2 regions of the Pseudomonas sp. ABC1 genome follow, and region 2 is predicted to be linked to the other one. Evidence: predicted binding sites of a transcription regulator. Region 2 holds the regulator's gene; the other holds the start of a gene.

Region 1 (15,578 bases), 1.2 Mb from region 2:
CAAGCTATCTATATGATTAATAAGGAAAAATAAGTTGGCATAGTTCTCGAATAGAGCCCTTCAGCGCCGACAGCCACCTGAATATCCTCAAGCGCAACTTCTACTGGAGCAACGACTTCCGCAACGGCGACTTCGCCGTCAACCCGAACAACGGCGAGCGCCAGAGCCGCCAGGCCGAATGGGCGCACGGAGTGCGTCGGCAACGAAGCGCGCGAACCAGATGCCGCGCCCCGTGCTGGGCGCAGCATTCAGGCGGTCCTCGACGAAGGCGAAGTCCCTGCGCAGAGCCTGGGTCAGGTTGGAGTCGGCGCTGGCCAACTCGATCAGCAGGCGTACCAGTTTCTCCAGCCACCATATTCGGCCGAGACACGCACCGCGCCGAAACCAGCCCACACCCCGCGAGCCGCCTGTGTTACCAATCACCAACGCCCCGGCTTGCCGCTATAATCGCCGGCATTTTCGTCGAGCCAGCGGGCCGTGCCATGACCGATTTCCTCAAGCGTCCTTCCCTGACCCCCATTCCCGTCGAGCAACCCTTGCGCGGTCGGCTGACCCTGCCCGGCTCCAAGTCGATCACCAACCGCGCCCTGTTGCTGGCGGCGCTGGCCAAGGGCAGCAGTCGCCTCAGCGGCGCCCTCAAGAGCGCCGATACCCACTGGATGGCCGAGGCGCTGCGGGCCATGGGCGTGGTGGTGGAAGAGCCGGACGACAGCACCTTCGTCGTGCACAGCCAGGGTCGCCTGCAAACACCGGACGCGCCGCTGTTCCTCGGCAATGCCGGGACCGCGATGCGCTTTCTCACGGCGGCCCTGGCCAACAACGAGGGCCGGGTGGTGGTCGATGGCGACGAACACATGCGCAAGCGCCCCATCGAGCCGCTGGTGCAGGCCCTGCGCGCCCTCGGGCTGGATATTGCCGCCAGTAACGGTTGCCCGCCCGTGACCATCACGGGCCAGGGTCGCCTCAAGGGTGGCCGGATGGAGATCGATGGTGGCCTGTCCAGCCAGTATGTCTCGGCGCTGCTGATGGTCGCGGCCTGTGCCGAAGGGCCGTGCGAGGTGGCACTGCTGGGCAGTGAGATCGGCGCGCGTGGCTATATCGACCTGACCCTGGCGGCGATGCGTGCCTTCGGCGCCGAAGTGGAGCAAGTAGACGACGCCACCTGGCGCGTGCAGCCCACCGGCTACCGGGCGCGGGATTTCGCCATCGAGCCGGATGCCTCCGCCGCCACCTACCTGTGGGCCGCCGAGGCACTGACCGGCGGCGCCATCGACCTGGGCATGCCAGCCGCCGACTTCACCCAGCCCGACGCGCGGGCCAAGGCGGTGATCGACAGTTTCCCGGACATGCCGGCGGTGATCGACGGCGCACAGATGCAGGACGCCATCCCGACCCTGGCGGTGCTGGCCGCCTTCAACCGCACTCCGGTGCGTTTCACAGGCATCGCCAACCTGCGGGTCAAGGAGTGCGACCGGGTCGCGGCGCTGGCCACCGAACTGTCGCGCATTCGCACAGGCCTGGGTGTGGAGGAGGGCGACGACCTGCTGGTGGCTTCCGATCCAGGCCTGGCCGGGCAGCACCTGCCGGCGCGTATCGCGACCTATGCCGACCACCGCATCGCCATGAGCTTCGCGCTGGCGGCGTTGAAGATCGACGGGCTGGAAATCCTCGACCCGGCCTGCGTGAGCAAGACCTATCCGGGCTACTGGCAAGCCCTGGCGGAGCTGGGCGTACGCTATCGCTGAGCCGCGGTGCCATGGGCGGGGAGTAGCCTGCCCCCTGGCCTGAGGCCAGACGGTGACCGCCACGGCTGCGAAGCGCTTGCTTGCAGCCGTGGCGGTGCTTGAGGGTCAGATGCGGAAGCGGCTGATGACTTGTTGCAGTTCGTTGCCAAGTCGTGCCAGTTCGACACTGGAAGCTGCGGTTTCTTCGCTGGCGGCGGCGCTCTGCTCGGAAATGTCGCGCACGTTGATCACGCTGCGATTGATCTCCTCGGCCACCGCGCTCTGCTCTTCGGCAGCCGTGGCGATCTGCTGGTTCATCGACTGGATGCTCGACACCGACTGCGTGATGCTCTCCAGTGCCCGCCCGGCTTCGCGCGCCAGCTCGGCGGTTTCGTGGGTCAGTTCACGGTTCTTTTCCATCAGTGCCGCGGACTGCTGAGTACCGTTTTGCAGGCTGCCGATCAGGCCTTCGATTTCCTCGGTGGACTTCTGCGTGCGTTGGGCCAGGCCCCGCACTTCGTCGGCGACCACGGCGAACCCGCGACCGGCCTCGCCGGCGCGGGCCGCTTCGATGGCGGCGTTCAGCGCCAGCAGGTTGGTCTGCTCGGCAACGGTCTTGATCACGTCGAGTACTCCGCCGATCTTGTCGCTTTCCTGCTTGAGTTGCAGCACGGTGCTGGCGGACTGCTCCACTTCTTCGGCCAGGTGGTTCATCTGTGTGACCGCCTTGCGCACCACGCGCTCGCCCTGCTGGGCATCCAGGTCGGCCTGACGGGCGATGTTCGAGGCATCCTCGGCATTGCGCGCGACTTCGTGCACGGTGGCCGCCATCTCGTTCATGGCAGTGGCCACCTGATCGGTCTCGACCTTCTGGCTGTTGACCCCGGCGCTGGTCTGCTCGGTCACTGCCGACAGTTGCTCGGCGGCACTGGCGATCTGCGTGGTGCTGTCGCTGATGTGCCCGATCAGCTCGCGCAGGCTCAGGGTCATGCCCTGTACGCCTTGTTGCAGGCGACCGATTTCGTCCTTGCGCGTGGTCAGCAAGTCACGTGTCAGGTCGCCCGAGGCGATATGCCCGACCGCCACCAGGGTCTGCTGCAGTGGCTGGGTGATACGCCGGGTGATGATCACGGCGGCCAGTACCCCGATGATCAGGGCGACCAACGAACTGGCGATCAGCAGCACATAGGATGAGGAAGCCTCGCTGTCGCGTTTTTCCAGTTGGCTTTCCTGCAGGTTGCGCGATATCCGCAGGATCTGCTCGACATGCCCGAGCAGAGCCTGACGCTCCTTCTGCAAGGCTTCGGTGTCGGCCTGGAAGCGGGCAAAGTCCGCGATGTAGTTGTTGATGGCCGTGGTCAGCGCCTGCTGCCCAGACGTATCGGAAATATTCAGCGCGGCAGCGGCAGCGCCGGCCTTTTCAGCGGCGGCTTTGGATGGCGCCAGCAGGCTCGCGTCTTCGCGGAGGATGTAATTGAGGGTTTGCAGGCGAGCCTGCAGGTAAGCGCCGGTAAAGCGTGAAACGGCCAGCAGCTGTTGTGCCCGCGCATCGACGTCCGCCTGCTTGCCGATGCTTTCCTCTATGCGCTGGGTGGCCTGGGTCGCATCGGCGGCATTCTTGAGGAAGCTCTGGTGCACCTGGTCACGGTGATGGCGAGTTACCGCCAGTTGCTCGAAGGATTTCCGATAGGCCCGGACGAGCTGTTCGAAATCTCTGAGCTGCTTCAACTCTCGCGGATCGCTCAGGTGCGAGGACAGCGTGTCCTCTTTTTGCTGCATGAGGTCCAGCAACCGCTCTACGGCTATTTGGTTATCCTGGTTCGGTACCTGGGTGTAGTTCAGGCGGGCGATCAGCAGGTCCTTGCTCAGTTCATTCAGTTCCTGGATGGACTGCAACTTGTCCCCACGCTCGATCAGTGCGCCAGTGGAGAACGTCCCCACGAGGGAGATTCCCGTGGTCAGCAGCAGTACAAGGCCAAAGCCGACCGCGAGCTTGGTTCCCGCGCTCAGGTCATCGAACAATCTAAACATGGAGGGCTTCCTGGTTCATGGGGCAGGGGAGGTTTTGGATTATCGGCCTGAAACAGGCGATCTAGAGGGATTCTAAGATTCAATTGACGTTTAATGTCACTTGTGTTGACGCAAAATAACAATTCCCTTGCCCGCGCATGGGATAAGGCGGCTCCCGGCCCACCCCCGTCCATACACCCCGCAGACGCCATGCGACCTTCACGACACCCAGGGCAAAGCTACCGCGCATGCGGGTTTGCCGTTGCATCGGGTATACTCCCCGGCTTTCCGTCGCAGCCCCCACAGGTGAATTTTTCGTGAGCCAGACTACGCCTGCCGTGCGCACCTTCCAGGATCTGATCCTCGCCCTGCAAAGCTACTGGGCCGAACAAGGGTGCGTAGTCCTGCAGCCCTATGACATGGAAATGGGTGCCGGCACCTTCCACACCGCCACCTTCCTGCGCGCCATCGGTCCCGAGACCTGGAACGCCGCCTACGTCCAGCCCTCGCGCCGCCCGGCGGACGGCCGCTACGGCGAGAATCCCAACCGCCTGCAGCACTATTACCAGTTCCAGGTGGTGCTCAAGCCCAACCCCGAGAACATCCAGGACCTCTACCTGGAGTCGCTGCGCCGCATCGGCGTGGACACCACCGTGCATGACGTGCGCTTCGTCGAGGACAACTGGGAGTCGCCGACCCTGGGTGCCTGGGGCCTGGGCTGGGAAGTCTGGCTGAATGGCATGGAAGTGACGCAGTTCACCTACTTCCAGCAGGTCGGCGGCGTCGAGTGCTACCCGGTCACCGGCGAGATCACCTATGGCCTGGAGCGCCTGGCCATGTACCTGCAGGGCGTCGACTCGGTCTACGACCTGGTCTGGGCGGACGGCCCGTTCGGCACCGTGACCTACGGCGACGTGTTCCACCAGAACGAGGTGGAACAGTCCACCTACAACTTCGAACACGCCAATGTGCCGAAACTGTTCGAACTGTTCGATTTCTACGAGGGCGAAGCCAACCGGCTGATCGAACTCGAACTGCCGCTGCCCGCCTACGAAATGGTGGTCAAGGCTTCCCATACCTTCAACCTGCTCGACGCCCGCCGCGCCATCTCGGTGACCGAACGCCAGCGCTACATCCTGCGCGTGCGCAGCCTGGCCCGCGCCATCGCGCAGAGCTACCTGAACGCCCGTGCCCGCCTGGGCTTCCCGATGGCGCCCGCCGACCTGCGTGACGAAGTACTGGCCAAACTGGAGGCAGCACAATGAGTGCACTGGATTTTCTGGTCGAACTGGGCACCGAGGAACTGCCACCCAAGGCCCTGCCGAAACTGGCCGAAGCCTTCCTCGCCGGTATCGAGAAAGGCCTCAAGGATGCCGGCCTGAGCCACGGCCAGACCCGCGTCTACGCCGCGCCGCGCCGCCTGGCGGTGTTCGTCGGCAACCTCGCCAGCGAGCAGCCCGACCGTAGCGTCAGCCTCGATGGCCCGCCAGTGCAGGCCGCCTTCGATGCAGACGGCGAGCCGACCCAGGCCGCCCTCGGCTTCGCCCGCAAATGCGGCGTGGACCTGGCGGAAATCGACCGCAGCGGCGCCAAGCTCAAGTTCAACCGCACCATCCCCGGCCAGCCGGCCAGCGAACTGCTGCCGCAGATCGTCAGCGCGTCGCTGGGCGACCTGCCGATTCCCAAGCGCATGCGCTGGGCCGCGCGCAAGGAAGAATTCGTACGCCCGACGCAGTGGCTGGTAATGCTGTTCGGCGACGAGGTGATCGACTGCGAGATCCTCGCCCAGCGCGCCGGTCGCGAGTCCCGCGGACACCGCTTCCACAGCCCGGCGCCGGTGCGTATCAGCCAGCCGTCCAGCTACCTGGAAGACCTGCGTGGCGCCCGCGTCATCGCCGACTTCGCCGAGCGCCGCGAACTGATCGCGCGCCGCGTCGAGCAACTGGCGGGCGAGCAGAACGGCCGGGCCATCGTACCGCCGGCGCTGCTCGACGAAGTCACCGCCCTGGTGGAATGGCCGGTGCCGCTGGTCTGCTCGTTCGAGGAACGTTTCCTCGACGTGCCGCAGGAAGCGCTGATCGCCACCATGCAGGACAACCAGAAGTACTTCTGCCTGCTGGACGACGCCGGCAAGCTGCTGCCGCGCTTCATCACCGTGGCCAATATCGAGAGTCTCGACCCGCAGCAGATCGTCGCCGGTAACGAGAAGGTGGTGCGCCCACGCCTGACCGACGCCGAATTCTTCTTCAAGCAGGACAAGAAGCAGACCCTGGAAAGCTTCAACGAGCGCTTGCAGAACGTGGTCTTCCAGGCCCAGCTCGGCAGCGTCTACGACAAGGCCGTGCGCGTTTCCCGCCTCGCGGCCTTCATTGCCGAAAGCCTCGGCGGCAACGTGCAGTACGCTGCCCGCGCCGGCCTGCTGAGCAAATGCGACCTGGCCACCGAGATGGTCGGCGAATTCCCGGAGATGCAAGGCATCGCCGGCTACTACTACGCCCTCGAAGGCGGCGAGCCGGAAGAACTGGCCCTGGCCCTGAACGAGCAGTACATGCCCCGTGGCGCCGGTGCCGAACTGCCCTCGACGCAGACCGGCGCGATCCTGGCGATCGCCGACAAGCTCGACACCCTGGTCGGCATCTTCGGCATCGGCATGCTGCCCACCGGTAGCAAGGACCCCTACGCACTGCGCCGCGCCGCGCTGGGCATCCTGCGCATCCTGATCGAGAAGCAGCAGGACCTGGACCTGGTCAAGGCGGTGGACTTCGCCCTGGCACAGTACGCCGGCAAGGTCAGCGCCAAGGGCGTTGCCGCACAGGTGCTGGAATTCATCTTCGACCGCCTGCGCGCCCGCTACGAGGACGAAGGCGTGGAAGTCGCCTCCTACCTGTCGGTGCGCGCCGTGCAGCCCGCCTCGGCGCTGGACTTCGACCAGCGCGTGCAGGCCGTGCAGGCTTTCCGCTCGCTGCCGGAAGCCGAGGCCCTGGCCGCCGCCAACAAGCGTGTCTCGAACCTGCTGAGCAAGGCCCAGGAGGCCCTGCCGGAAACGGTCGAGCCGCGCTACTTCGACAACGCCACCGAGTTCTCGCTGTACTCGGCGATCCAGCAGGCCGAACAGGCCGTGCAACCGCTGGCGGCGGCTCGCCAGTACAAGGAAGCGCTGGAGCGCCTGGCGCACCTGCGTGGCCCGGTGGATGCCTTCTTCGAAGCGGTGCTGGTGAACGCCGAGGATGCCTCGGTGCGCGCCAACCGCTATGCGTTGCTGGCCCGCCTGCGCGACCTGTTCCTGGGCGTTGCCGATATCTCCGTGCTTGGCTAAGTCATTGAAACTGATAGTCCTCGACCGCGACGGAGTCATCAATGAAGACTCCGACGCCTACGTCAAATCGGTGGATGAGTGGATTCCGATCCCGGGTTCGCTGCACGCCATCGCACGCTTGTACCAGGCGGGCTGGACGGTTGCCGTGGCGACCAACCAGTCCGGCCTGGCACGCGGCATGTTCGATGCCGATGCGCTGGACGCCATGCACCGCAAGATGCAAAGCCTCACGGCGGAGCAGGGCGGGCATATCGAGCTGGTCGTCCATTGCCCCCACGGTCCGGAAGACCACTGCGATTGCCGCAAGCCGCTGCCTGGCCTGTTCCGCACCATCGCCGGACACTTCCACCTGGCCGACCTGGCTGGCGTACCGGTGGTCGGCGATAGCCTGCGCGACCTGCAAGCCGGTGTTTCACTGGGTTGCATTCCCTATCTGGTCAGGACCGGAAAGGGCGAGAAGACCCTGAAAAACCCACTGCCCACGGGCACACAGGTTTTCCCCGACCTGTCGGCGGTCGCCGATCATCTACTCGGAACCCCTTGATGAACGTTCTGTACCCTGCACGCGTTGTGCTGTTCTACGTCCTGCTGTCGCTGTCGGCGCTGGTCTGGTGCCTGATCAGCCTGGTCTGCGCGCCCTTCATGTCCTTCCGTACGCGCTACCGCTTCGTGGTGCGCGCCTGGTGCCGCAATGCCGTCTGGCTGGCCAGCAGCCTGGTCGGCCTGCGCTACGAGGTCAGCGGCCAGGAGAACATCCCCGAGCGCCCCTGCGTCATCCTCGCCAAGCACCAGAGCACCTGGGAGACCTTCTTTCTCTCGGGCTACTTCGAGCCGCTGACCCAGGTGCTCAAGCGCGAGCTGCTGTTCATCCCCTTCTTCGGCTGGGCGATCATGCTGCTCCGGCCGATCGCCATCGATCGCTCGAACCCCAAGGCGGCGCTGCGCCAGGTGGCCAAGCAGGGTGACGAGCGCCTGCGCCAGGGCACCTGGGTACTGATCTTCCCGGAAGGCACGCGGACCCCGGTCGGCCAGCCGGCGCGGTTCTCCCGCAGCGGCGCGGCGATCGCCGCCAACGCCGGACTGCCGGTACTGCCGGTGGCGCACAATGCCGGTGTATTCTGGCCGCGCACCGGCTGGAGCAAGCGCCCCGGCACCATAAAGGTCGTCATCGGCCCTGCGATGTATGCAAAAGAAGAGGGTGGTTCCCGCGCCATCGCCGAACTCAATCAGCGTGCCGAGGATTGGGTCAATGCCGAAGTCTCCAGGCTGGAAAGCCAGGCCACTTCGGGCAGTTGAACGAGTCCGCGGATTCGTGGGCACCGACCAGTGGTGATGTCGACATGCAACAGATAACCAACGAGGACCTCGCCCAGGAATGGACGAGCCTGGTCGAGCGTTTCTCGCCCGAGGCAGCCCTGGTCCTGCAGGAAACGGCAGCGGAGCAGAGCGCCGACCTGGCCAAGCATTTCTATGCCTACATGCTCGGCGACACGCACTCGGCCAGCTTCCTCTCCCATGATCAGGTCAAGACGCGTCTGAGCAAGTCCATGCAGCAATGGGTGGTGACGGTATTCACCCCGCTCGCACAGATCAACGACCTGCGCACGGTCATCGACCTGCAACGCAAGATCGGCGAAGTGCATGCGCGCATCGAGCTGCCAGTCAGCCTGGTGCTGCGCGGCTCGCGGGTCCTCAAGGGGCGCCTGCGCCATCTGCTGACCCTGCGCGGCCTGAGCGATGCGCTCTACCGCGAGGCGATCTGCCTGGGCAGCGATATCATCGACCTGGCCATCGAGATCATCTGCTTCGCCTTTTCCCAGTCCCATGACCGCAACTCCCGCGCGGAAGAAGCCTATCGGCTGTTCTCCGTGTCGCAGAACATCGGTACGGAAAAGGAACGCCAGCGCGGAGCCCTGCTCGACTGGGAAAACCAGTTGATGTTCGACCTGGCCATGGGCAACGGCGGCGACAGCCTGCCCAAGCTGGCCGGCTCGGAGTTCGGCCTGTGGTTTCGCCACAAGGCATCCCACGCCTTCCAGAGTTCGCCGGAAAGCGACAGCATCCTCGACTACATCGAACAGGTCGACAAGGCTCTGCGGAGTATCCCCGACACCCCGCAAGCAGGTGGCGACCATGGCCTGAGCGTACTGCGGGAAATCCGCCAGCAGACCCGCGCCATCAAGTTCCTGCTCGACAGTCTGTTCGAACAGGCCAATGACCTGGAGGCGGGCAGGGACGTGCTCACGCGCCTGCTCAACCGCAAGTTCCTGCCGGTGGTGATGAGCAAGGAAATCCTCTACAGCCGCCAGTCCGGCAATACCTTCGGCGTGCTGGCCATCGATGTCGATCACTTCAAGTCGATCAACGACCGCCATGGCCATGACGCCGGCGATGCCGTGCTGCAGCAGGTCGCCACCCTGCTGGCCGGCAACACCCGTGGCGGCGACTATGCGTTCCGCCTGGGCGGGGAAGAGTTTCTCGTGGTGCTGGTGGACATCAATCCGGACAAGGCCATCATCGCCGCCGAGAAACTGCGCGAGAGCGTGGCCCAGGAGCGCTTCAAACTGCCCCAGGGCGGCGACCTGAAAGTCACCATCAGCATCGGCATGGCCGTTCACAACGGCCACCCGGACTACGAAAAACTGCTGCAACAGGCCGACAAGGCGCTGTACGAAGCCAAGGAAACCGGACGCAACCGCTGCGTACTTTATCGGTAGTCGAAGGCACACCACCGATAATCCGTCCCAACGAAAAGGGGCCTCATGATGAGGCCCCTTTTACATTCCGCTCGGTCAGTCCGGCGCGGAAGTCCGGATCAGGTGGTCGAAGGCACTCAGGGAGGCCTTGGCGCCTTCACCGACGGCGATGACGATCTGCTTGTAGGGCACGGTGGTCACGTCGCCTGCCGCGAACACGCCCGGGATGCTGGTCTGGCCCTTGGCATCGACCACGATCTCGCCGAAGCGCGACAGCTCCAGCGTGCCCTTGAGCCATTCGCTGTTGGGCAGCAGGCCGATCTGCACGAAGATGCCTTCCAGTTCCAGCTCGTGCAGCGCCTCGGAAGTGCGGTCCTTGTAGATCAGGCCGTTGACCTTCTGGCCATCGCCCTTGACCTCGGTGGTCTGCGCCTGTTTCAGCACCGTGACGTTGGGCAGGCTGTGCAGCTTGCGTTGCAGCACTGCATCGGCCTTCAGGCTGTCGCCATACTCCAGCAGCGTGACGTGGGCCACGATACCGGCCAGGTCGATGGCCGCCTCGACACCCGAGTTGCCACCGCCAATCACCGCCACACGCTTGCCCTTGAACAGCGGGCCGTCGCAGTGCGGGCAGTAGGCCACACCACGTCCACGGTATTCCTGCTCACCCGGTACGTTCATCTCCCTCCAGCGGGCGCCGGTGGCGAGGATCAGCGTCTTCGCCTTGAGCGAGGCACCATTCTCCAGTTTCACTTCGTGCAGCCCGTTGTCACCACTGGCAGGGATCAGCGCGGCGGCGCGTTGCAGGTTCATGATGTCCACGTCATAGGCCCGCACATGCTCTTCCAGGGCGCGCGCCAGTTTCGGTCCTTCGGTTTCCTGCACGGAAATGAAGTTCTCGATGGCCATGGTGTCCAGCACCTGGCCGCCGAAGCGCTCGGCGGCGACACCGGTGCGGATACCCTTGCGCGCAGCATAGATAGCCGCTGCGGCGCCGGCAGGCCCACCACCGACCACCAGCACGTCGAAGGCCTCCTTCGCACCGATCTTCTCGGCATCGCGGGCAGCGGCGCCGGTATCCAGCTTGGCGAGGATTTCCGCCTCGCCCATGCGGCCCTGGCCGAACAGCTCGCCGTTCAGGTAGATGCTCGGCACCGACATGATCTGGCGACGCTCGACTTCATCCTGGAACAGCGCACCGTCGATGGCGACGTGGCGGATGTTCGGGTTCAGCACGGCCATCAGGTTCAGCGCCTGGACCACGTCCGGGCAGTTCTGGCAGGACAGCGAGAAGTAGGTCTCGAAGTTGAACTCGCCCTGCAGCCCCTTGATCTGCTCGATCACATCGGCCTCCAGCTTCGGCGGATGGCCGCCGACCTGCAGCAGCGCCAGCACCAGCGAGGTGAACTCGTGACCCATGGGGATGCCGGCGAAGCGCAGGCTGATATCGCCATTGGGACGGTTCAGGGCGAAGGAGGGGCGGCGCTCGTCGCTGCCGTCGGTCTTCAGCGTGATCTTGTCGGTCAGGCTGACGATATCCTGCAACAGCGCCAGCATTTCCTGGGATTTCTCGCCATCCTCCAGGGAGGCGACGATTTCGAACGGCTGGGTGACGCGTTCCAGGTAGGCTTTCAACTGGGTCTTGAGATTGGCATCCAACATGGCGGCTCGGTCCTCTCGTACACATTCGGAAGGGTGGAAATCAATGAGGGCCACCTTACGTCAAACCGGTCCATTCTCTAAATTGCTTAAACCATTCGAGATGATTGCTTTTGCCTATGAACGATTTCCATCATACCCAGCCCTGAGCCAGGCCACCGGCTGTAAACCTTAAGGAAAAATAATCTATCTCCGAAGTCGCGGCCCGCATGGCCCCTCGAGGATTCCATCCCGTTTCAGGGGTGCAAAGCCACTCTGAACGCATCGACCCTATTCAGTGAAACGCATTATCATTTCCGAAAATGCCCTCGCTCCCTGGCAGATCGATGTTCGAAGAACTCTTCATGGCACAACGCGGCGTTCTGCTGCGCACCTTGCAGCGCATGGTCGGCAACCGCAGCACGGCGGAAGACCTGCTGCAGGAAACCTACCTGCGCGTGGCGGCAGTGGTTGCGGAGCGCCCTCTCGAGCACATGGCACCGTTCATCTTCCAGACGGCCCGTAACCTGGCGCTGGACCATTTGCGCAGCCGCCAACGTCAGGCCCGCCTCATACGGGACGATGTGACGGAAGAACTGCTGGAACAGGTTCCGGCCGAGAGCGCCTCGCCCCAGGACATCCTGGAGAACCAGCAACTGCTGGCCCAGTTGGACAAGGCCCTGGCCGGTCTCAGCCCACGCCAGCAAGAGGCGTTCATGCTCAATCGCCTGTATGGCTGGAGCTATGCTGAAATAGCCGACCATCTGGCAGTGTCCCTGAGCACCGTGCAGAAAGACCTGAAGCTGGCCATGGCGCTCTGTGTGACGACCTACGCCAAACTCGAACGACATTGACCGTGAACATGCCCGAAGAAAACCTTCCCTCGCCAGAAACCCCCATGGAGCAGGCACTGGACTGGATGATTCGCCTGGAAAGCGGCGAGGCATTCGACCATGACGCCTTTCGCCGCTGGCTGGATGAGTCCGCCGAGCACACGCAAGCCTTCGCTCTGGCCGAGCGCGCCTGGGGCTCGCAACTGGTGGGCGCCGCCGCCGAACTGACCCGGCAGCGCCTGCCTGCCATCAGCACCCACCCTGTGCGGCAAAAACGCCGCTGGAGGCACTGGGCCGTCGCCGCGAGCCTGGCACTGGCGGTCTGCGCAGGGTTGCTGGGTGACCTGCCAACGCGCCTGCAAGCGGACTGGGTGACTGGACGGGGCGAGCAGCAGCAGTTGCAGCTGGAAGATGGCTCGCGGGTGCTACTGGGAAGTGGCAGTGCGTTCGCCACGGCCTTCGACGATGCCTCGCGTAAAACCCGCCTGCTGAAGGGCGAGGCCTATTTCGAAGTGGCTGGGGGGCAGCCCCGGCCTTTTCTGATCGATGCGGGAGAAGCGCAGGTGCGTGTGGTGGGCACGGCCTTCGGCGTGCGCCATCTGGATGGAAAAGCCCGTGTCAGCGTACGTAGCGGCATCGTCGAAGTCAGCGATGAACTGGGCCACAGCCGCCGGCTCGGGGCAGGGGAACAAGTCGACATCGACACGGGGGGGCTGGGCGTGACACACAAGGTCGACACCGACCTGGCGCTGGCCTGGACACGTGGCCGCCTGGTATTCGAGGAAAGCCCCCTCGGTGATGTGGTCGCCGAACTGCGCCGCCACTACCCCGGCCTGATTCTCATGGCCGATGCGCAGTTGGCTGGCGAACTGATCAGTGGCAACTATCGCCTGGATCAACCGGAAAACACGTTGCACAGCCTGGCCGAACTGACCCAGGCAAGGCTTTCGCGCTTCCCTGGCGGGTTCTGGATGCACCGCTAGAAAGTTTTCCAAAGATTTTTTACGCGATCCCGTGGGATCGTTCGTTTCGTCCCTGGCTTACGACTCATTCTCATTAAAAGTCGCGACAGGAGACGACATGAATCTGCCATTCGAACGCGGCCCTCTCAAGCATCCCCTGGCAATGGCGATCATGCTCGGGTTGACCCCGCTCATCGCCACCGCCCCGGTGCAAGCGGACGCGTTGCAGACCAGCAATGCGCCATCCCGGCTGCACCGATTCGATATCCCGGCCCAGCCATTGACCAGCGCGTTGAACCGGTTCATCGAGGTCACCGGCTGGGAAATCGGCATGCCCGCCGTACTGGTCCGCGACAAGCAATCCTCGCCCCTGCAAGGCCAGATGACGGCCGAGCAAGCCTTGCGGCAGCTGCTACAGGGAACCGACCTCGATTATCGACACGTGCAAGAGGGCAGCGTTCTGCTGGAGCCCGCCAGTGCAGGGCAGGGCGCCATCGATCTCGGCAGCATCAGCGTCGATGGCCAGCAAGCCAGTGGTGATTGGGTCTACCAGGCACCACGCTCGGTGAATGTCATCGACCGCGAACAGATCAATCGCAAACCGCCCCGCCATGCCGCCGACATGCTTGAGGAAACCTCTGGTGTATACACCGCCGTCAACCAGCGCGACCCAGGCCTTTCGGTGAATATCCGGGGCATACAGGATTACGGCCGGGTCAACATGAACATCGATGGCATGCGCCAGAACTTCAGCGTCAATGGCCATCAGCAGCGTAACGGCGTGATGTTCATCGACCCCGAGTTCATCCGTAACATCGAAATCGAAAAAGGCACCCAGGCAGGCATGGGCGGGGCCGGTGTGCTTGGCGGCATCGCCAGTTTCAATACGCTCCAGGCCAGCGACTTCCTCGAAGACGGCAAGGAATTCGGCGGGCATCTCCGGGCCGGGCACGGTATCGGCGAGCTGGGCAACGGCACTTATTTCAACGGCAGCGCGGTATTCGCCTTCGGCAACGAGATCGGCGACCTGCTGTTCGGCGTCAGCGAGCGGCATTTCGGCGATTACCGGGCGGGAACGCGTGACAGGGACAACCTGGGCACCAACATCCGCCTGCGTGCATTTTTTCCACAGGCCTGGGACAACTGGCTGGAGTCCGAGGTGGGAGAAATGGGGAGCGTTACCCGCTCCCGCCTGTTGAAAGTCGGTCTCAATCTGCCAGAGGATCAACGCCTGCAGCTCAGCTACATGGAGATTGATACTGACAGCAAGAACGCCTGGACCTGGCATGCCAGTGACTATCAGAGCTTCTACTATCAACGCTCCCAAGCCAGCGATATCAAGGCCCGCAATGTCGCCCTGGACTACAGCTACACGCCGGACGACGACCTGATTGACCTCAAGGCCAAGCTGTACTTCGTAACCACCCGTGAGGATCGCTGGAATGCCGGCAGTACTGCGTCGATAGGCAGCGGCAACTGGTATCCCGACTACGACGATCGCTACCAGACCGACACGTGGGGCGTGCAACTGGACAACACCTCGCGTTTCCAACTGAGCGAGAACGGCCAACTGACTGCCAACTACGGCAGCGAGATCTACCAGGATACCTTCCGCCCGAAAACCAATCGCACGGCTGCGACCTACGAGACGGTTTTGCCCTATATCGTCGGAGCAACGCCAAAAGGCGAGCGCACCATGGCCAGCCTGTTCGGTAATTTGCAGTACGAGTACGACGACTGGCTGACCCTGGATGCAGGCCTGCGCTATGACCGCTACCGCTTGAAAGGCATGACCGGACTGACCGTATGGATGGCGCCGCGCACGCAATATGTCAGTGGTACGCCTTATGCCCCAACGGCACTGGTCTACGATGTGGATCAACAGGAGGGCCGTTTCTCGCCGACGCTAGGCATCGCCATCAAGCCGGGGCTGGATTGGTTGCAGCTCTATACCCGCTGGGGCGAAGGCTGGCGGCCACCAGCGGTGACCGAGGCCTTCATGTCCGGACGCCCCCACGGCGGCGGCGGTGCCGAGTCGGTCTACCCCAACCCGTTCCTCAAGCCGGAGCGTTCGCATAACTGGGAGGCAGGCTTCAACATCTTCAAGGAATCGCTGTTGGTGAATGGCGACCGCTTCGGCGCCAAGGTCGCCTACTTCGATACGCGCATCGATGACTTCTCTTACATGGACATCAACGTCGACGTACCGGGCCTGACTGCGGCAAACACCTCGATGGGGCGCAGCGCCTACCAGAACAACCTGGAAGAAACACGCTTTCGCGGCGTCGAATACAGCCTTGATTACGATGCCGGGCGATTCTATGGCAACCTCAGCTACACCCATATGATCGGCAGTAACGAGTTCTGCTCCAATCAGTTCTACATGGGTGGTGCAGACC
Region 2 (15,578 bases):
GTCTGGGACACCGGCATGGGCATCGCCGAAGACAAGCTCGAGGAGATATTCCAGGAGTTCAAGCGCGGCGACACGGCCTTGCCAGGGCAGGACCGGGGGCTTGGCCTCGGCCTGGCCATCGTCGAGAAGATCGCGCGCATGCTCGGGCATCGTATCCAGGTGCGTTCACAGCCTGGGCGGGGGTCGTGTTTTTCCGTCGAGGTGCCGCTGGCGCGGCGGGCGTCACGGGTGCGCAGCGAAACCTGTACCTCCACGCTGCTGGTGGAGCATTTGCAGGGTGCGCGGGTCTGGGTGCTGGATAACGACACGGCGATCTGTGCCGGTATGCGCACTTTGCTGGAAGGCTGGGGTTGCCGGGTCATCACGGCGCTCTCGGAAAGCGATCTGGCGCGGCAGGTGGACAACTTCCATGACGAGGCCGACATGATCATCGCGGACTATCACCTGGACAACGGCCATACGGGCATCGATGTGGTGACCACGGTCAACGCGCGCCGCTCTACGCCGTTGCCGGCGCTGATGATCACCGCCAACTACAGCAACGACCTCAAGCAGCAGGTGCGGGAGCTGGGGCATATGCTGATGCACAAGCCTGTGCGGCCGATGAAGCTCAAGACCGCCATGTGCCACATTCTGGAGAAGGGCCAGCAGGGCTGAGCACGGGTTCGAAACGCTGGACAGGTTCCGAGGCCAACTGCTGAGCCGGTGGTGAAGGCTTCGCCACCGGCCTCGCTTCTTCGCGGAGTTACTTGATCACGCCACAGGCGATGCGCGCGCCGCCACCGCCCAGCGGGGCAGGGTGGTCGGAGTGGTTGTCGCCGCCCTGGTGCACCATCAGCGCCAGGCCCTTGATCTCGTCGAGGTTTTTCAGGCGCGGTGCCAGGACCGGCTGGCTGGCCTTGCCGTCGGCGGTCACCAGCAGAGCTGGCAGGTCGCCTTGGTGGCCGTCACCCCAGGGTTCACCGTGCTTGCCGGTGTTCTTCGGGTCCCAGTGGCCGCCCGCGGCGCCCGCTGGTGTGACCTTGCCGTCGATTTCGGCGGTATCGCAGTTACCCTTGGCGTGGATATGGAAGCCATGAATGCCGGGTTCGAGTCCGCTCAGGTTCGGGCGAAATACCAGGCCGTAGGCGCTGCTTTCCACGCTGACGTTGCCCAGCGACTGGCCGACGCCCTTGGCATCGACGGTGCTGACCGGAATGGTCAGGGTGCTGGCATGGGCGCCAAGTGCGGTACAGCCGGTCAGTAGGGCGATGATCCAGGGTTTCATCGAGAACTCCTTGTCTTGGTAGGGGAAGGGTGACTTGTTTCCGACTGCGTGATGCTGAACAGGTTCGCCGGTCGGAGGGACGGCGTGGATTGATAGCATGGAAGTCGAGTCTATTCGAGAATATAACTCGTTAGCTTTTGTTTCCTGGTGATGTGCTGGTGTTGAAATGCCTTGCCGCTACCTGGAAACCGCACAGCCGTTTTCGGCGGTGACAGCAGGGAGTGGGTGAGCATACGACCGTGGCACCTGGGTTCCCGCCTGCGCGCACTGCTGTCCGGCACTCCTTATGCAAGGAATAGCTGTCCCTGTCGTTGCTCGATTTCTTGTTTTTGCGCCTGTCGCTTTCGATAACGCTCAACCTCTATCTCTGGACGCTGTAGCAGTGTTGAGCGCACCTCCACCATAAACATCCACAGACTCTTCTTTTCACCTGTCAGCATCCGGTGAAGGCTCAGCAGCAGGTAGCTGATCAAGGCGCAGAGAATCTGAATGCGTACCGCATTTTCGCTACGCCCCAGAAACTGCTTGATCTTCAAGTGCTGCTTGATCCATTTGAAGAACAATTCGATTCGCCAGCGACGGCGGTAAAGCTCAGCAATATCCGCCGCTGGGCTCTCTAGGTCGTTGGTCGCCAGGATCAGCGGACGATCATGCTCCGGGCGGTGAACGACGATGCGACGTAACGGTTTTTCGTAGTGATTGATGCGTTTCCCACCCGGATGTCGATGGGCAAACCTGACGTGCTCATCCTGCAAAATCACGCCCTGTTCCCCGTCGGCAACCTCGCGCGAGGAAAGAACCTTGAGCCCCGCGTTGTACTTGAACCGTGTCACGAAGCGAGCCTTGTTCTCCTCCAGGCGGGCCCACCAGTTGTAATCGCAATAGCCTTTGTCGAATACATAGGTGGCGTAAGGCTCAATCTCCAGGCTCTTGCCGACTTCGATATCGTTGACATTGGCGGCACTGAAACGGCAATCCACAGGGGCTGCGCAGTGGTTGGCGTACTGCACATGGACTTTGACCCCCTGAGTTCGGCGTGTTCGATCCGATAACGTCCAGTCGTCAAAGCCTGAGCCCTTCAGGGTGATGGAGGTCGAGTCCAATAGGTACAGCAGCTCTTTTGTGTCCCTGCGTTGTTGCCGACTGGTGCACGCCATCAGGTACTGCGCCGCTTGGGCGAAAACCTCTGGACAGCGTCTCCCATTGGCTTCGGCCAGTGTTGAACGTCTGATCGCAGACGTTCCCAAGTGATAGTGGTGATTGGGCTGGCTATTGAAGCTGGACTCGAGCTCACGCAGGCTGCCGGCCCCAGACAGGTGGGCGTATAGCATCGCAACTAGGTGATCCCAGCTTGTAAAGCGTCGGCTGTGACTGTCCGCGTCTTGCTGAACGACAGCGCGATCAAATACACCACGTGGGAGGGCTTTGAGTAGATCGTGGAACCGGCTTATTCTGAACACCTTGTGAAACCTGCGAGATTGAGTTGGCGCTCTACGGTTTAAGCCGTACTCCCAGGTTTCACAAGCCTTTCAACATCGACCGCAAAATTCGTACCGGACAGTAGTGCGCCTGCGCGGGAACGACGAGTTATATTTTTCTCATGTTCACTGCGTATTGGCAGGGTTCGCGACGCTGCGGATGGATGGACACCTTCCCAGGTGCCGCAAAGTTGGACCCCTTCTTGCTATATCCCGGCGGTAAGACGTTCTGCGTCAATAGTTTGTCTATGTCTGGGGGTCACGTTGGATCGCGCGCAACTGATCAATATGCGCAACAACATGCTGGGGGCCGGTCGCGGCAACCTCGGGGTACCGTTGTTGGTGCTGGCCATGTTGGCCATGATGACCCTGCCTGTCCCGCCGTTCCTGCTGGATGTGCTGTTCACCTTCAACATCGCACTGTCCATCGTGGTTCTGCTGGTCAGTGTGTATGCCTTGCGTCCCCTGGACTTTGCGGTCTTCCCGACCATCCTGCTGGTGGCCACGCTGCTGCGCCTGTCGCTGAACATCGCTTCGACCCGTGTCGTGCTGCTGCATGGCCAGGAGGGGCATGACGCTGCGGGCAAGGTGATCCAGGCCTTCGGTGAGGTGGTGATCGGAGGCAACTATGTGGTCGGTGCGGTGGTGTTCGCGATCCTGGTGATCATCAACTTCGTCGTGGTGACCAAGGGCGCCGGGCGGATTTCCGAGGTCAGTGCGCGTTTCACCCTGGATGCCATGCCGGGCAAGCAGATGGCGATCGACGCCGACCTGAATGCCGGCATCATCGACCAGGCCGAAGCCAAGATCCGCCGTGCCGAGGTGGCCCAGGAAGCCGACTTCTACGGTTCCATGGACGGTGCCAGCAAGTTCGTGCGCGGTGATGCGGTCGCCGGCCTGCTGATCATGTTCGTGACGCTGCTCGGTGGTATCGCCATCGGCGTGCTGCAACATGGACTGTCATTTGGTGATGCGGGAAAGATCTACTGCCTGCTGGTGATCGGTGACGGGTTGGTTGCGCAGATTCCCTCTCTGCTGCTGTCGACCTCCGCGGCGATCATGGTGACTCGTGTATCAAGCTCCGAAGATATGGGGCAGCAGGTCAGTCGGCAGATGTTCGCTTCGCCCAAGGCATTGGGTATCGCCGCTACGATCCTTATTGCCATGGGGTTGGTGCCGGGCATGCCGCACGTGCCCTTTGTCGGGCTCGGGTCGCTGGCGGCCCTGGCTGCCTGGCTGATCTGGAAAAAGACCACCGAGGCGAAGAAGGTCAAGGTCGAGGAAGAGCAGAAGCAACTGGAAATGCTGCCGGCCCAGCGTACCGCCGAGACCAAGGAGTTGGGCTGGGATGATGTCACGCCGGTGGACATGGTCGGACTCGAAGTGGGTTACCGCCTGATTCCATTGGTGGATCGCAACCAGGGCGGGCAGTTGCTGACGCGCATCAAGGGCGTACGCAAGAAGCTATCCCAGGACCTGGGTTTCCTGATGCCGTCCGTGCATATCCGCGACAACCTCGACCTGCTGCCCAATGCCTATCGCCTGACGCTGATGGGGGTGAGCCTGGCTGAGGCCGAGGTCTATCCTGATCGAGAGTTGGCGATCAATCCGGGGCAGGTGTTCGGGCCGCTCAATGGCATCAGTGCCAAGGACCCGGCTTTCGGCCTGGAGGCCGTCTGGATCGAGGTCAGCCAGCGTGAGCAGGCGCAATCGCTGGGTTATACGGTGGTGGATGCCAGCACCGTGGTCGCCACGCACCTCAATCAGGTGCTCTACAAGCATGCCCACGAGCTGATCGGTCACGAAGAAGTCCAGCAACTGATGCAATTGCTGGCGAAGAACTCGCCCAAGCTGGCCGAGGAACTGGTTCCCGGCATGGTGTCGCTGTCGACGCTGCTCAAGGTGTTGCAGGCGCTGCTGCAGGAGCAGGTACCGGTGCGCGATATCCGCACCATCGCCGAAGCCATCGCCAACTCGGGGGCAAAGAGTCAAGATCCCGCCGCTATGGTGGCCGTGGTCAGGGTCGCGCTGTCCCGGGCAATCGTGCAAAACCTTGTGGGGCTTGAGCCAGAGCTGCCTGTGATAACCCTTGAGCCAAGGTTGGAACAGATTTTGCTGAGTAGCTTGCAGAAGGCTGGGCAGGGCGCGGATGATGGCGTTTTGCTAGAGCCGGGTATGGCGGAAAAGCTGCAGCGTTCCCTGGTGAATGCCGCGCAACGCCAGGAAATGCTCGGTAAGCCGGTCATCCTGTTGGTGGCCGGGCCGATCCGGGCCATGTTGTCACGTTTCGCACGGCTGTCGGTTCCGAATATGCACGTACTGGCATATCAGGAAATACCGGACAACAAGCAAGTCACCATCGTTGCGACGGTGGGGCAGAATTAACCGAGGGTAAAGGCCATGCAGGTCAAACGTTTCTTCGCTGCCGATATGCGCATCGCCATGAAAATGGTGCGTGACGAGCTGGGCGCGGATGCAGTGATCATCGGCAATCGCCGGGTCGCAGGCGGCGTTGAGCTGACGGCCGTGCTCGATTACCCGATGAACGCTTCCTCGGCCAAACAGCCCAGCCCTGCGCTCGAAGACGAACTGCGCAAGACCCAGACGCGCATCGCCACTGCTCATGCCGAGCTGAAGAGCGCTGCGCCACGCCAGCCGCGCCAGGTCAGCGACGAGAAGAAAAAGACCGCAGCCCCGGCCGCCGCCGCGCGCCCTCAGCCGGCAGTCGCCAAGGCGCCGGCCGCTGCCCCGCAAGTCATCGAGGCCATGCGCTCCGAACTGCATGGCCTGCGCGAACTGATCGAAGTCCAGTTGGGTTCCATCGCCTGGGGACAGGAAAAGAGCCGTCGGCCGCAACAGGTCAGCCTGTGGCGGCGTTTGCAGCGGGTTGGTCTGCCAGCCGACCTGTCGCGCAGCCTGCTGGAGAAAGTCGCCGCCATCACCGAGCCGCGCCAGGCCTGGCGCATGCTGCTGGGGCATCTGTCGCAGTCGATCAAGGTCAGCAAGGTCGAGCCGCTCGAAGAGGGCGGCGTCATCGCCCTGGTGGGCTCTGCCGGTGTCGGCAAGACCACCACCCTGGCCAAGCTGGCGGCGCGTTATGTGCTCAAGTACGGTCCGCAGAACATTGCCCTGGCGAGCATGGACAATTACCGCATCGGCGCCCAGGAACAGCTCAAGACCCTGGGGCGCATCCTCGATGTCCCGGTGATCCAGGTCGACCCGTCGCAGCCGCTGGCCAAGACCCTGGCCCCGCTGGCGCGCAAGCGTGTGATCCTGATCGACACCGCCGGCCTGCCGGCCAGCGACCCGATGTTGCGCATGCAGTTGCAGGCGCTCTCCGATCGCGGCATCAAGTCGAAGAATTATCTGGTACTGGCAGCGACCAGCCAGAGCCAGGTGCTCAAGGCAGCCTGGCACAACTACCGTCGTTGCGGCCTGGCCGGCTGCATCCTGACCAAGCTGGACGAGGCCGGTAGCCTGGGTGACGTGCTGGGGCTAACGATCAGCCAGCATCTGCCGATAGCTTATTTGGCCGATGGGCCGAGAATCCCGGAAGACCTGCATTTACCGCGTAGCCATGCACTGATCAGCCGGGCGGTGAGTCTGCAGTCGGAGGAGGACCCCAGCGAGGACACCATGGCCGACATGTTCACCGGCCTTTACAACGAAGGCTCGCGGCAGGTTGGTTGAACGCTGGCGCGGCAGATAGACGATGTGGCAAAAAGACAATAAAGAAGCGCTTCTCGGGAGCGCGTCTCCGGCCCCGTGGCCCAAGCAGGATATAGGCGTTTGAAGATGGGTATGCATCCCGTACAGGTTATTGCGGTGACCGGCGGCAAAGGTGGTGTCGGCAAGACCAATGTGTCGGTCAACCTGGCGCTTGCGCTGGCGGACCTTGGTCGTCGCGTCGTCTTGCTCGACGCCGATCTCGGCCTGGCCAATGTGGATGTCCTGCTGGGGCTGACGACCAAGCGCACGCTGGCGGACGTCGTCGCCGGTGACTGTGACCTGCGTGACGTACTGGTGCAGGGACCGGGCGGCATCCGTATCGTGCCGGCCGCTTCCGGCACCCAGAGCATGGTGCAACTGACCTCGCTGCAGCATGCAGGGCTGATCCAGGCGTTCAGCGAGATCAGCGATGACCTGGACGTTCTCATCATCGACACCGCTGCCGGTATTGGCGATGCCGTGATCAGCTTCGTGCGTGCCGCCCAGGAAGTGCTGCTGGTGGTCACCGACGAGCCCACCTCGATCACCGATGCCTATGCGCTGATCAAGCTGCTCAACCGCGACTACGGCGTCAACCGCTTCCGCGTGCTGGCGAACATGGCTCACTCCCCTCAGGAAGGCCGTAATCTGTTCTCCAAACTGACCAAGGTCACCGAACGCTTTCTCGATGTGGCTTTACAATACGTCGGCGCGGTGCCTTACGACGAGACGACGCGCAAGGCCGTGCAGAAGCAGCGAGCAGTCTATGAAGCCTATCCGCGTTCCAAGTGCGCGCTGGCGTTCAAGAGTATCGCCCAGAAGGTCGATACCTGGCCGCTGCCCAGCACGCCGCGCGGTCATCTGGAGTTCTTTGTCGAGCGCTTGATTTCCCCCGCGGTAGACCCCCACGAATGACAGCGGCTGGATTGGGCATGTATTACAGCAAGAGCCAGGGCAGGGACGAACAATACCGGTTGGTCGAGCAATATGCGCCATTGGTCAAGCGTATTGCCTATCACCTGTTGGCGCGTTTGCCCGCCAGCGTCCAGGTCGACGACCTGATGCAGGCCGGGATGATCGGCCTTCTGGAAGCTGCGAAAAAGTACGACATGGGCAAAGGGGCGAGCTTCGAGACCTATGCCGGTATCCGTATCCGCGGGGCGATGCTCGATGAGATACGCAAGGGCGATTGGGCGCCCCGTTCGGTGCATCGCAACTCCCGTATGGTCAGCGAGGCGATCCGTGCCGTCGAGGCGCGCACCGGGCGCGATGCGCGTGACCAGGAGGTCGCTGCCGAGCTTGAGGTCAGCCTGGACGACTACTACGGCATGCTGGGCGATACCCTGGGCAGCCGGTTGTTCAGTTTCGACGATCTGCTCCAGGGAGAACACGGCGAGTTCGGCGAGGATGCCGACAGCGCCCATCCTGAGCCCTTTCGTGATCTCGAGGATGAGCGCTTCCAGCGTTCGCTGGCCGAAGCGATCGCCAACCTGCCCGAGCGCGAGAAGCTTGTGCTCTCCTTGTATTACGACGAAGAATTGAACTTGAAAGAGATCGGGCAGGTACTCGGCGTCAGCGAGTCGAGGGTCAGCCAGTTGCATAGCCAGTGTGCCGCGCGTTTGCGTGCGCGCCTCAGTGAATGGCGTTCGAATTGATGGGTTATCTTCGCGGGGTGGATGCGCTCCTGGCGGTGACTGCGTTTTGCGATCTATGGAGGTCGACTTGGACAAGAACATGAAAATCCTCATCGTCGATGACTTCTCGACGATGCGACGGATCATCAAGAACCTGCTGCGTGACCTGGGGTTCACCAACACCGCCGAGGCCGATGACGGCACCACGGCGCTGCCGATGCTCAAGAGCGGCAGTTTCGATTTTCTTGTCACCGACTGGAACATGCCGGGCATGAGCGGCATCGATCTGCTGCGTGTTGTGCGTGCGGACGAACGCCTCAAGCACCTGCCGGTGCTGATGGTGACCGCCGAAGCCAAGCGCGACCAGATCATCGAAGCGGCGCAGGCCGGGGTGAACGGTTACGTGGTCAAGCCTTTCACCGCGCAGGTGCTCAAGGACAAGATCGAGAAGATTTTCGAACGCGTCAACGGCTGATCGGTGCTGTGAGGGCAATATGACGCAGGCAGAAGAAAACATCAGCGAGTTCCAGCGCGAGCTTCGCAAGGAAGCCCATGAGCTGGTCGACAGCCTCGACGCGGGCCGTTTCGACGACGCGGTTCAGCTGATCCATAAACTCAACCAGACGCGCGACCGGGGTTTGTACCAGGAAGTCGGTAAATTGACGCGTGAGCTGCACAGCGCCATCGTCAAGCTGGAGATCGACACCCGTGGCGAGGCCGAAGCCTCCCAGATCACCGATGCCACCAACCGGCTCTCCTATGTGGTGCAGATGACCGAGAAGGCTGCCAACCGGACCATGGACCTGGTCGAGGAAAGCGCGCCGCTGGTCAACTACATCAGCTATGAATCCCAAAGCCTGACCGCCGACTGGCAGCGTTTCATGCGCCGGGAAATGAATGCCGAGCAGTTCCGTGAACTGGCGCGGCGCATCGACGAGTTTCTCAAGCGTGGGATGGGCGACAGCGAGCAGCTGTCGAGCAACCTGCGCGAGATCATGCTGGCCCAGGATTTTCAGGACCTGACTGGCCAGGTGATCAAACGTGTCACCAGCCTGATCACCGAGCTTGAAAGCAATCTGCTCAAGCTGGTGCTGATGGCCGGGCAGGTCGACCAGTTCGCCGGTATCCAGCATGACCGCGATGCCATGCTGGCCGAGCAGCAGCAACTCAAAGAACAAAAAGAACCTTCCAAAGGTGAAGGTCCGCAAATGAATGCCGATATGCGTAAGGATGTCGTGTCCGGTCAGGATGATGTTGACGATCTGCTTTCGAGCCTGGGCTTTTAGGGGATGTGCATATGAGCTTCGACGCCGACGAGGAAATCCTCCAGGACTTTCTGGTTGAGGCCGGCGAGATTCTCGAACTATTGTCAGAGCAACTGGTGGAGCTGGAGAGCAGCCCCGATGACATGGCGTTGCTCAATGCGATTTTTCGCGGCTTTCATACGGTAAAAGGGGGCGCTGGCTTCCTGCAGTTGCATGAGTTGGTCGAGTGTTGCCATATCGCGGAAAACGTCTTCGACATCATGCGCAAGGGCGAGCGCCGCGTCGATTCCGAGCTGATGGACGTGGTATTGCAGGCACTGGATGCCATCAATGCGATGTTCGATCAGGTACGCGAGCGTACCGAGCTGACGCCGGCTTCGCCGGAGCTGTTGGCGGCGCTGACACGCCTGGCCACGCCGGCTGCGAACGACGCGCCGGCACCGGTCGTCGAGGCCGTTGTCGAGCCGACGCCCCCACCACCAGAGCCCGAGGCTGTCACTGCCGATACCGAGTTCGAGCAATTGCTCGATGCCGTGGCCGAGCCGACTGCCAGCACGAGCATGGACGAGATCACCGACGCGGAGTTCGAGTCCCTGCTGGACCAACTGCATGGCGACGGTCAGTTCAATGCCGCCGCGATTTCGCAGGCTGCACCGGAGGTGCATGCTGCTGCGCCATCTGGCAGCGACGAAATCACCGATGACGAATTCGAGTCGCTTCTGGACCAGTTGCATGGCAAGGGCCAGTTCAGCGTGAAGAATGATGCGGTAGCCGCCGTGGCGCCGGCGGCTCCGGTCGAGCCCGAAGCCGCGCCGGGCGAACACATCACCGATGATGAGTTCGAGGCCCTGCTGGACCAGTTGCATGGCAAGGGCCAGTTTTCGCCCGTCACGGACGAGGCGCCCGCACCTGCTGCGGCAAAGCCTGCCAGCCAACCGGTTGCCGAGAGCAAGCCAGCGCCAGCCAAGCCGGCTGCAGCACCTGCTGCCAGCCCGGCAGCCGCCAAGCCGGAGGCGCCCAAGCGTGCCGCAGCGGCTCCTGCCGCCGAGAAAGGTGCGCCGGAAACCGAGACGACCGTCCGTGTCGACACGGCGCGCCTCGACGACATCATGAACATGGTGGGCGAACTGGTGCTGGTGCGTAACCGCCTGGTACGCCTGGGCGCCAACAGTGGCGACGAGGCCATGTCCAAGGCCGTTTCAAACCTCGATGTGGTGACAGCCGACCTGCAGAGTGCGGTGATGAAGACCCGCATGCAGCCGATCAAGAAGGTCTTCGGGCGTTTCCCGCGGCTGGTGCGCGACATCGCACGCAACCTGAAGAAAGAAATCAACCTTGAACTGGTCGGCGAAGAAACCGACCTGGACAAGAACCTGGTCGAGGCCCTGGCCGACCCGCTGGTGCACTTGGTGCGCAACTCGGCGGACCACGGCATCGAACTGCCCGAAGAACGCGAGGCGGCAGGTAAGCCGCGCGTCGGGCGTGTCGTGCTGTCGGCGGAACAGGAGGGTGACCATATCCTGCTGCTGATCACGGACGACGGCAAAGGGATGGATGCCAACGTCCTGCGTGCCAAGGCGGTCGAGAAGGGCATGCTGGACAAGGATGCCGCCGATCGCCTGAGCGAGCTGGAGTGCTACAACCTGATCTTCGCGCCGGGCTTTTCCACCAAGACGGAAATCTCCGATGTGTCGGGGCGTGGCGTCGGCATGGACGTGGTCAAGACCAAGATTTCCCAGCTCAACGGCACGGTCAACGTGTTCTCCACCAAGGGCGTGGGCACGCGTGTGGTCATCAAGGTGCCACTGACGCTGGCGATCATGCCGACCCTGATGGTGATGCTGGGGCAGCAGGCCTTCGCCTTCCCGCTGGTCAACGTCAACGAGATCTTCCACCTGGACCTGTCGCGCACCAACGTGGTCGACGGCCAGGAAGTGGTGATCGTGCGCGACAAGGCCTTGCCGCTCTTCTACCTCAAGCGCTGGCTGGTGCGCGGTTCCGAGCACGAAGTGCAGCGCGAGGGGCATGTGGTGATCCTCAGCGTCGGCAACCAGAGCATCGGTTTTGTCGTCGACCAGTTGATCGGCCAGGAAGAAGTGGTCATCAAGCCGCTCGGCAAGATGTTGCAAGGAACGCCCGGCATGTCTGGCGCGACCATCACCGGGGATGGCCGGATCGCTCTGATTCTGGATGTTCCAAGCATGCTCAAGCGCTACGCGCGCCGGGGCTGACCTGCAGGGTGGCCGCGCAGGCGGCTGTTAGGAGTTTTTATGGTAGTCAAGGTGCTGGTAGTCGACGATTCCGGTTTTTTCCGCCGGCGCGTTACCGAAATCCTTTCATCCGACCCGCAGATTCAGGTCGTTGGCACGGCCAGTAATGGCCGTGAAGCCGTGGAACGCACCCAGGCGCTGAAGCCTGATGTCATCACCATGGACTACGAGATGCCGATGATGGACGGCATCACGGCAGTGCGGCAGATCATGCAGCTCTGCCCGACGCCGGTGTTGATGTTTTCCTCCCTGACCCATGAAGGCGCCAGGGTGACGCTGGATGCGCTGGATGCCGGCGCGGTCGATTATCTGCCGAAGAATTTCGAGGACATTTCGCGCAACCCGGACAAGGTCAAGCAGATGCTCTGCGAGAAGGTGCACACCGTTTCGCGCAGCAACCGCCGCTACAGCGGTTTTTCGAGCTCCAGCAGCGCAGCGCCGGCACCACGACCTGCCACGCGACCGCTGGCCGGTTCGCCCATTGGCAGTGCTCGTCCTCAGCCTGCGGCGCCGACTCCCGCGCCGGCCACTTCGGCCGCGCCCAAGCGCAAGGCCTACAAGCTGGTGGCCATCGGCACGTCGACGGGCGGTCCGGTTGCCCTGCAACGTGTGCTGACCCAGTTGCCTGCCAATTTCCCGGCACCGATCGTGCTGATCCAACACATGCCGGCAGCCTTCACCAAGGCCTTCGCCGACCGCCTGGACAAGCTGTGCCGCATCAATGTCAAGGAAGCCGAGGATGGCGACCTGCTGCGTCCCGGTCTCGCACTGCTGGCGCCGGGCGGCAAGCAGATGATGATCGACGGGCGCGGCAGCGTACGCATCCTGCCGGGCGATGAGCGACTCAATTACAAGCCTTGCGTGGACATCACCTTCGGTTCCGCCGCCAAGTCCTTCTCGGACAAGGTGCTGGCCGTGGTCCTGACCGGCATGGGCGCGGACGGGCGTGAAGGCGCGCGTCTGCTCAAGCAGGCGGGCAGCCAGGTCTGGGCGCAGGACGAGGCCAGCTGCGTGATCTATGGCATGCCCATGGCGATCGTCAAGGCCGAGCTGGAAGACGCCGTCTACAGCCTCGACGACATCGGCCGGCACCTGACCGAGGCTTGCCTGTGATGCATCCGACCCTGAACGAAACGGTAGGTGATCGCTGATGGATGTACTCAGCCTGATCGGGCTCGTCCTGGCATTCATTGCCATCGTCGGTGGCAACTTCCTCGAAGGCGGCCAGATTTCCGCGTTGCTCAATGGCCCGGCTGCGCTGATCGTGGTGGGCGGGACGTTGGGCGCGGTCCTGCTGCAGACGCCGATCGCGGTGTTCATGCGCGCGCTGTCCATCGGCAAGTGGATCCTGTTCCCGCCCACCATCGACCTGCAGCGTGGCATCAACCAGGTGACCGGCTGGAGCAATGCCGCCCGCAAGGAAGGCCTGCTGGGCCTTGAGCCCGTGGCCGAGAGCGAGCGCGATCCGTATGCCCGCAAGGGCTTGCAACTGCTGGTCGATGGGTCCGAGCCGGAAGTCATCCGCAGCATCATGGAAGTCGACATGTACACCCAGGAAACCCGTGACCTGCGGGCTGCCAAGGTGTTCGAGAGCATGGGCGGCTATTCGCCGACCATCGGTATCATCGGTGCCGTGATGGGGCTGATCCACGTCATGGGCAACCTGGCCGATCCGGGCCAGCTTGGCAGTGGTATCGCCGTGGCATTCGTGGCGACTATCTATGGCGTGGGCATGGCCAACCTGCTGCTGTTGCCGGTGGGCAACAAGCTCAAGAGCGTCGTGCAGCGCCAGACGGTGTACCGCGAGATGCTGCTGGAAGGCATCCTGTCTATTGCCGAGGGCGAGAACCCGCGCTCGATCGAACTGAAGCTGCAAGGCTTCGTGGACTGACCCACCATGGCCCGACGCAGACGCCAGGAGGAGCCCGAGAACCACGAACGGTGGCTGGTCTCCTACGCGGATTTCATTACGCTGCTGTTCGCCTTCTTCGTGGTGATGTACTCGATTTCCTCGATCAACGAGGGCAAGTACAAGATTCTCAGCGAGTCTCTGGTCGGGGTGTTCAACCAGGTCGATAAAGCGGTCAAGCCGATTCCGGTTGGCGAGGATCGGGCGCGGACGACCACGCCAGCGGTGTCCCAGGTCGACGAGCCGCAATCCACCGGTGAGCAGGACCCGCTGGAGAGCATCGCCGACAGCGTGCGTGAAGCCTTTTCCGAGCTGATCGGCAGCGAGCAGTTGAAAGTACGTGGCAATGAGCTGTGGATCGAGATCGAGCTGAGTTCCAACTTGCTCTTTCCCAGTGGCGATGCAGTGCCCAATGACAATGCCTTCGAGCTGATCGAGAAGGTCGCCAGTATTCTGGCGCCTTTCGAAAACCCCGTGCATGTCGAAGGTTTCACTGACAACCAGCCGATCAGCACCAGCATCTATCCGACCAACTGGGAGCTTTCCGCGGCGCGCGCCAGCAGTGTGGTGCGTATCCTGGCGGGAAATGGTGTCAATCCCTCACGGTTGGCGTCGGTTGGCTATGGCGAGTACCAGCCGGTGGCTGACAATGCGACAGCGGAAGGGCGTGCGAGCAATCGCCGGGTCATTCTGGTCGTTTCACGCAATCTGGATGTGCGCCGTAGTGTCAGTGGCGTCGGCAGCAGCAATGCGAAGCCGGATGCGGCCTTGCGCCGCACTGGCACACAAACTGCACCGGGTTCGACTCGTTGAAGGTTGTCAAAACACAGTCGGCCAAGGTTGCACCGCGCAGGTGGAGTTGGTGGGCCGGGATGGAAGGAAGCGCATGAGAGTCTGGGCAGTCGCCAATCAAAAAGGTGGTGTGGGCAAGACCACCACGTCCATTGCCCTCGCTGGCCTGCTGGCCGATGCCGGCAAGCGTGTCGTGGTGCTCGATCTCGACCCCCACGGGTCCATGACCAGCTATTTCGGCTACGATCCGGACAGCCTGGAGCGCAGCATTTTCGATCTGTTCCAGCATGAAGGGAACGTGCCCGAAGGGCTGCCCTGGCAATTGCTGCTGTCGACCAGCCATGAGCGCATTTCCCTGTTGCCGTCGAGTACCGTGCTGGCGACGCTGGAGCGCCAGTCGAGCGGCCAGAATGGCCTGGGACTGGTGGTGGCCAAGAGCCTGTCGCAGCTCTGGCAGGATTTCGACTACGCGATCATCGACAGCCCGCCATTGCTGGGTGTGCTGATGGTCAATGCGCTGGCCGCCAGCCAGCAACTGGTGATACCGGTGCAGACCGAGTTCCTGGCGATGAAGGGGCTCGAACGCATGGTCAGCACCCTGGCGATGATCAACCGCTCCCGCCGCCAGGCACTGCCCTATACGATCGTGCCGACGATGTTCGACCGCCGTACCCAAGCCTCTCTGAGCGCGCTGAAACTCTTGCGCAGCGATTACGAGGCCAATCTCTGCCAGGCGATGATCCCCATCGACACCCGTTTGCGCGACGCCAGCCGTGCCGGCCTGACGCCCTCCCAGTTCGACCCGAGCAGTCGGGCTGTGCTGGCCTACAAGGTTCTGCTCAAGCATCTGCTCACCTTGAGCAACGCTGCGCAGGTGGCCTGATATGCCATTTCCGATGATGCTCTCCGTCTGCACCTTCGCATCGATGACCGACGACCAGGGAACGACGCCATGAGCCGCACGACTGTCCTGACCCGGCCCAGCCCACAGCAGGCACTGCAATCCTATCTGGACGCATTGCTGACGGAATCCGTCGATTCCATCAGCCAGGATGAGTTCGAGGCGGCGGTGCTGGAAGAGCGCTTGCGCGATACGCCTGTGGCTCAGGTCGAAGTGGCTGTTACGGTGCCCACGGCGGTCGCCGCAGTTGCTGAGCCTGTTCCGGTCGTGGCCGAGCAGATCGTTCTGGACGAACCTGCCGTGCAGGTTGCACCGGTCACGCCGCCTGCGGGTGTGCCGCCACTGATCGAGGGT

What was found. The regulator FliA, encoded in region 2, starts transcription of late flagellar genes. The targets are predictions, from matches to a motif close to CTAAAGTTTNNNNNNNNNNNGCCGNTAA.
Region 1: a site for FliA is predicted at 3,795-3,822, ahead of HW090_RS10275 (methyl-accepting chemotaxis protein). Genes of this name have one in related genera too.

The regions. Positions count from the first base shown of each region.
Region 1 is NZ_CP058349.1:2,315,778-2,331,355, reverse strand. Features, by position in the region: partial or broken gene HW090_RS10285 (monooxygenase) at 202-389, opposite strand; gene HW090_RS10280 (3-phosphoshikimate 1-carboxyvinyltransferase) at 483-1,745, shown strand; gene HW090_RS10275 (methyl-accepting chemotaxis protein) at 1,851-3,755, opposite strand; gene glyQ (glycine--tRNA ligase subunit alpha) at 4,052-4,999, shown strand; gene glyS (glycine--tRNA ligase subunit beta) at 4,996-7,050, shown strand; gene gmhB (D-glycero-beta-D-manno-heptose 1,7-bisphosphate 7-phosphatase) at 7,055-7,594, shown strand; gene HW090_RS10255 (1-acyl-sn-glycerol-3-phosphate acyltransferase) at 7,594-8,346, shown strand; gene HW090_RS10250 (diguanylate cyclase) at 8,391-9,767, shown strand; gene ahpF (alkyl hydroperoxide reductase subunit F) at 9,843-11,408, opposite strand; gene HW090_RS10240 (RNA polymerase sigma factor) at 11,732-12,238, shown strand; gene HW090_RS10235 (FecR family protein) at 12,247-13,200, shown strand; gene HW090_RS10230 (TonB-dependent receptor) at 13,298-15,578, shown strand, end outside.
Region 2 is NZ_CP058349.1:3,541,406-3,556,983, forward strand. Features, by position in the region: gene nahK (hybrid sensor histidine kinase/response regulator NahK/ErcS') at 1-657, shown strand, start outside; gene sodC (superoxide dismutase family protein) at 746-1,267, opposite strand; gene HW090_RS15525 (IS4 family transposase) at 1,552-2,727, opposite strand; gene flhA (flagellar biosynthesis protein FlhA) at 3,010-5,130, shown strand; gene flhF (flagellar biosynthesis protein FlhF) at 5,146-6,435, shown strand; gene fleN (flagellar synthesis regulator FleN) at 6,541-7,368, shown strand; gene HW090_RS15545 (RNA polymerase sigma factor FliA) at 7,365-8,108, shown strand; gene HW090_RS15550 (chemotaxis response regulator CheY) at 8,188-8,562, shown strand; gene HW090_RS15555 (protein phosphatase CheZ) at 8,582-9,373, shown strand; gene HW090_RS15560 (chemotaxis protein CheA) at 9,385-11,583, shown strand; gene HW090_RS15565 (chemotaxis response regulator protein-glutamate methylesterase) at 11,623-12,735, shown strand; gene HW090_RS15570 (flagellar motor protein) at 12,773-13,513, shown strand; gene motD (flagellar motor protein MotD) at 13,520-14,344, shown strand; gene HW090_RS15580 (ParA family protein) at 14,418-15,206, shown strand; gene HW090_RS15585 (CheW domain-containing protein) at 15,276-15,578, shown strand, end outside.